2 linked regions of the Catalinimonas alkaloidigena genome follow. The protein of the gene in region 2 binds, or shares a complex with, the protein of the main gene of each other region. Links are inferred from orthologs where the notes say so. Each region holds a gene or a part of one and is shown on either strand. Other genes may lie near its edges.

Region 1 (2,912 bases), 1.2 Mb from region 2 along the record:
ACGATTCCCGGTAGAGTGATTATCAATGAAGTTCCCGGTTTTTCGCGGGCTTCTTCCTGGAATGCCAGCACCTCGGTGAATACCCGCTTCTATGGGCTTTTTAACTTTAGAGGAGAAAAACTGCAGGCGATCCGTCATACCGTAATCCCTTCGGTAAGTGTGAGTTATCGCCCAGACTTTTCTGAAGAAAGATATGGTTATTATCAAGAAGTTAGGTTAGATGATGACCCACTTTATGATCCTAATACGGGTTATGACAGAAATTTGAAATTAGTATCTATTTATGATGGATTTATTTACGGTGCGCCTTCGCCCGGCAAGAGTGGTTCTGTTGGCTTTTCACTAAATAATAACCTGGAAATGAAGGTGCGTAATGACAAAGATACGACCGAAGAGGCCAGTGCCACCCGTAAGATTCCGATCTTTGAGAGCTTGTCTTTGAGTACCAGTTATAACCTGATCGCCGACTCTTTCAAGCTGGCTCCGCTCAATGTATCCGGCCGTACCCGCCTGTTTGACAATAAGGTGAGCATCAACGCTTCCATGTCTATGGACCCGTACTCTTATATTCCAGATACTTTTGAACCGATAGATTCGGTGGGGAGTGGGAGTAATTTAAAGATATACAGAAATTTTACCCGAACCGATATCTATGCCTGGCAATCTCTCTCAGAACGTATGGCCGGAGATACTTATGCTGAATATGAAGAGGCAGGCTTATTAGGTGATATTAGGCGTGGCATAGGCACAATCACCCGGGCAAGCCTGGCTTTGAGCACCAATTTTCAGCCCAAGCAGAAAGAAAAAGACAAACAAAAAGAAGAAGAAGAGGCGGACGTGACCGCGGATGAACTGGATTATATTAACCGGAACCGTAGCGATTATGTGGATTTTGACATTCCCTGGAGCATACGGCTGCGTTATAACCTGAGCTATACCAATGATCCCCGCCGGATGCTGATTGAAGGCGAAGATGATAAAATCAGACAGTCAGTGATGTTCTCCGGCGATGTGAGCATCGCTCCCAAGTGGAAGGTACAGTTTAACTCAGGTTTTGACTTTGTCAATCAGGAGATTACCCAAACCAGTATTGATGTGTTTCGCGATCTGGGCTGTTTTGATTTCCAATTCAACTGGGTGCCTTTCGGAAGGTTTACCTCCTATCATGTACAGATCAATGTGAAGTCGGCCATGCTAAGTGACCTGAAACTGCAGAGAAGAAGGGCCTGGCAGGATTTCTAGTCCAACTGCCTTTTGGCAATAAAGGCCGCTCCTATCAGGGCTATCAGCAAGAGCACTCCCGCCAGCTCAAAGGGAAGCACAAAATCTGACATAAGGAGTATACCTAAACGCTGGATAGTAGATTCTTGCACCTGTTCATTTGCATTACGGGCCGCTTGTATCCAGGCTAAAGAAGAAAAGTTGACCTGCAAAATGGTATAAGAAAGTAAGCCGAAAAGTGAAAGCCCTATCAGCGCTGCCCAGAAATGATGCTGCCCCTCAGTCATTACCGCCTGACCTGAGATCTTATTGGTAAGCATGACTCCAAAGATCATGAGCACGAGTATTCCACCCACATATACCAGAATCTGGGTAATGGCCAGAAAATCGGCTCCGGCAAAAACGTAAATCGCTGCTACGCCCAGAAATGTAACAATCAGCAAAAAAGCTGAGTAGAGGACATTACGGGTAAAAAGAATCATCAGTGCACTGATGACAGTGATCCCTGCGAAAATATAGAATATGATCTGTGCTATGCTCATCGGCTATTCATCTGATTGAGACTGGCTGGAATCATCATTAGGCTTATTTTTTTTCTTCTCCTCCATGATTTTTTTTGCCATCTCCTGTGGGTCACTCTCCTTGCTCTTAGGTTTGATTTTGGGTTTCATCATCCCTGCTTTTGGCTTATAGCTGGCCTTCGGTTTGATACTGGGCTTAGGCTTAGCTGTACCAGCACTATCTCCCTGTGCGGCTTTTTTTGCTGCCGCTTCGGCCTTCGCCTTTTCTTTCTGCGCCATAAATTCTTCCAGCTCTTTTTTCTTCTCCAGTATTTCCAAAGGCGTCATGTTGGAGAATTCAAAATTATGATCAGCTACATCAAACTCGCTAAAGTCATACTCTTTGGTCATGGTAAGGCATTCGGTAGGGCATACGGTGGTACACAGGCCGCAGAAGCAGCACTTAGCCATATCAATGTCAAACTTAGCCGGATAGAGGCGCTTAGAGGAACCGTCAGAAGTCTTCCCTATTTCTTCTACCGCACGGATAGGCTCAATTTCTATACAATCAACGGGGCAGATTTTTGCGCATTTATCACAGACGATACAATCCTCAATTTCATTGTGAAGCTTGTAACGCCCATTGTCAGGTACGGGTATGGTCTCATGAGGATATTGTAGCGTGACAATCCCATGATCCTGATCAAAATAATGCGCATCCTCGACACCAATAGGCTCACGATGCTTACGTGCATCCATCAAATGCTTAAACGATAGCCTCAGCCCGCCCAAAAGTGAGCTGACACCTTCCTTAATATTTCCCCAGTATGTATTATTTGCACCTTGGTGTGACATACAAATCTGATCAACTTCTACTAAAAATATACTCTGTAACGAGATTTAACGATAGCCAATGACAATATTAGCCATGTTACAGATGATTACAAAATTAGCTGAGAGATCGTGCCTTCTTTTCGGCTTCATCGGCCTGCATTTGTTTGTCATACAGGTTCTTATAGAAACCATCCCGGCTGAGCAATGATTCGTTGGTGCCTTCTTCTACAATTTCGCCATCATCCAGTACCACGATTTTATCAGCCAGCTTGGCAGAAGATACCCGGTGAGAAATGATGATGGTAGTCCTGCCCTGCATAATATCTTTCAGGCTGGTCAGGATAGTGTTTTCGGTTT
Region 2 (2,708 bases):
TGTGTAGAGGGATGTTGTGGGCCAACATTCACAATCATCTCTTCCGATTTCAGATCTTCAGCTTTGAATTTGTTAGGTTCAGACTTTCTCAGATGCTGCTCGTCAAACTGATATTGTATTGGATTCGCCATGCTAGTAGATTACCTTGATACCGTGATAATATTCCTGCTCTTTATAGTCCTTGCGAAGGGGGTGACCCTCCCAGTCATTAGGCAACAAAATGCGGCGCTGATCAGGATGACCACTGAAATGAATACCTACTAAATCATACGCTTCACGCTCGTGCCAATCCGCAGTACGCCAGATATGACTTACGGTAGGCACCTCGGCATAGGCCTGGCTTTCAGTCTCTCTGGTAATAATTATCTGCAATGACAATTGAAAATTATAAGGAATGGAGTACAGATGGTAAATCACTTCCATTGTTCCCTGCTCAGGACCATTATCCATACCAGTCAGGCAAGCCAGATAATCAAAGTAGGTCTTTTCATTGGTATGCAACGCCATGCAAACTTCTGCAATCTTGGCAGCCGGAATATGGAGCATGGGAGGAGAAGCATCAGTATCTGTTGCTAAAACGATATCTTCACCAAATTTATCAGTTAAAAGAGCTTGAATTTCTTCCAGAATCATGCCTTTTGGGGTTCAGGGCTAGCTTTTTCTTTTTTCTTTCTCTTTTCCATCAGCTTCTCTAAAGCCGTTGGAGCCATTAGCGATTCATTACGGATTTTTTCCTGCAATTTAAGAATACCGCCTATCAGGGCTTCGGGGCGTGGGGGACAGCCTGGTACATATACGTCAACAGGGATAACTCGGTCTACACCTTTTACCACATGATAGCCATGCTGCCAGTAGGGTCCTCCACAATTGGAGCAGGAGCCCATAGAAATTACATATCTCGGTTCTGACATCTGTTCATACAAACGACGAACACGGTCAGCCATTTTGAAGGTGACCGTACCGGAAACGATCATGACATCAGACTGGCGGGGTGAGGGGCGGGGTATTACGCCGAAACGATCCAGGTCATAACCGGAAGCGTAGGTAGACATCATCTCAATAGCACAACAGGCTAGGCCGAAGCCCATAGGCCAGAGCGAAGACAGACGCGCCCAGTTCACAATATCATCAACACGAGTAACAATTACTCCTCCTTTTCCAAACTGTTGATCCAGCAGACCTCCCATGACGATAATTAATTACAAATTGAAAGATTAAAAAATAATTTAAAATAAGGGTTTTGCGAAATACTTTTTCTGGCTTAATACTTTTCTGAAACCTTATCGTACAGCGCTTTAGGGATGTGTGATGTATAGCTAGGTTTACTAACTCTCGGCTTGATCCAATCCAGAAACCCTTTTGCCCATGCATATGCTAAACCCATAGCCAAAATACCGATAAAAACAGACATCTCCACCAACGAAAACCAGCCCCACAATCCCTGTGTTCCGTCAATTAGTTCTTTCTGCCCGAATACTGTAGCCCAGGGAAACAAAAATACAATCTCCACATCAAAAAGAATAAAAATCAGGGCTACGATATAAAAGCGGGAGTTGAATTGTCCCCAGGCTGATCCGCTGGGGTCTTCACCGCACTCATAAGTAGAAAGTTTTTCTTCGTTAGGACGGTCGGGACGAATCATTCTCGCAACCATCAAAGCGATCATTACGAATATGCTACTGCCCACGATAAAAAGAAGTATTATGCTAAATGCTGAAAGCTGCGTATCTTGAGTAATCATGGATAATCTTAGGTATTTAAAGATCCAGTGAATCAAAATGCTTAAAGTGGCCATTCATCCGAATACGTTCTTTTGTACGCTCTACTTCTCGTAAGACAGGTATTGTCTTTTTCAGATGCTGTATGACCATCGCCTGACGATCTCGCTCACGTTCAATTTGTAAAAGCTGATACTCCTGCTCTTGTGATAGCCCTATTTTATGACCGATTTCAAAGGTAGTAATATCCTCGTCTACTTCCACTTTTTTAACGACATTCATCAAATTGTATAAATCCTTGATAAGCGAGATAATTTCAGTATGAAGCCTGAGATCACCATCTTGTACATTATCCAGATAAAACACATCGCCTCCGGCATAAAGTTTTCCTCCTACCGGATTATTGAACGACATTACTTTAAAAACTCGGGTAGCCCTGGTAGTGATGTCCAGGCGGCCATCTTCATACCGTTTTACTACTTTTTTCACATACATCTCAGTACCATATTCCAACTTTTTATCAATATATGCTGGAATCCCAAAAGGATGGCTTTTTTCCAAACATTCATTAATTAATTGCTTGTATCTTTCTTCAAAAACATGAAGGTTGACATTCTCGCCCGGAAACGCCACCAGGTTCAGAGGAAATAAGGGTAGGTAATTTTCCATATAGACACGATCCTACTCAACTAACAAAAATATGATTCATTCCTTCTTATCATACAACAACTTATCTACGTGATCGTTACACATTTGCAATACGTAAGAAAATGACTGATTTGTCATTCAAATAAATATTCCAATAGGAGAATTTATTTTGATCAGGCACAGTTATTGTAACTTATACAATAGCGCAAGGATTTTTCTTAGCGTTTGTTTAAGGTTGATAGTTGACCCCGGACGTTTGGTCGCGTCCGGGGTTCTTTTTTATACCACTGCCCGAAAACAGGCTAATAGCTTCTGCATATCCTCCGCTTCATTATACAGATG

The links. The genes of interacting proteins can lie anywhere in the genome.
Region 1: the proteins of OKW21_RS25250 (region 2) and OKW21_RS30380 are in contact, whole or in part, in a cryo-EM structure (PDB 7NYH), measured with the Escherichia coli proteins. The link is inferred for Catalinimonas alkaloidigena from one-to-one orthologs.

The regions. Positions count from the first base shown.
Region 1 is NZ_JAQFIL010000001.1:7,466,493-7,469,404, forward strand. The notes cover bases 2-2,912. They hold OKW21_RS30380 (NADH-quinone oxidoreductase subunit J family protein), read right to left. Parts: upstream 1,764-2,912; coding sequence 1,239-1,763; downstream 2-1,238. Other genes in these bases: OKW21_RS30375 (putative LPS assembly protein LptD), read left to right, coding at 2-1,242; OKW21_RS30385 (4Fe-4S dicluster domain-containing protein), read right to left, coding at 1,767-2,576; OKW21_RS30390 (ABC transporter ATP-binding protein), read right to left, coding at 2,671-2,912. Also shown: more of OKW21_RS30375, read left to right, coding at 1-1. UniProt on the Escherichia coli protein: NDH-1 shuttles electrons from NADH, via FMN and iron-sulfur (Fe-S) centers, to quinones in the respiratory chain. The immediate electron acceptor for the enzyme in this species is believed to be ubiquinone.
Region 2 is NZ_JAQFIL010000001.1:6,242,288-6,244,995, forward strand. What follows is about bases 2-2,708. They hold OKW21_RS25250 (NADH-quinone oxidoreductase subunit A), read right to left. Parts: upstream 1,742-2,708; coding sequence 1,262-1,741; downstream 2-1,261. Other genes in these bases: OKW21_RS25235 (NADH-quinone oxidoreductase subunit D), read right to left, coding at 2-131; OKW21_RS25240 (NADH-quinone oxidoreductase subunit C), read right to left, coding at 133-633; nuoB (NADH-quinone oxidoreductase subunit NuoB), read right to left, coding at 630-1,187; OKW21_RS25255 (LON peptidase substrate-binding domain-containing protein), read right to left, coding at 1,758-2,387; OKW21_RS25260 (aminotransferase class V-fold PLP-dependent enzyme), read right to left, coding at 2,646-2,708. In the rest of the region: more of OKW21_RS25235, read right to left, coding at 1-1. UniProt on the Escherichia coli protein: NDH-1 shuttles electrons from NADH, via FMN and iron-sulfur (Fe-S) centers, to quinones in the respiratory chain. The immediate electron acceptor for the enzyme in this species is believed to be ubiquinone.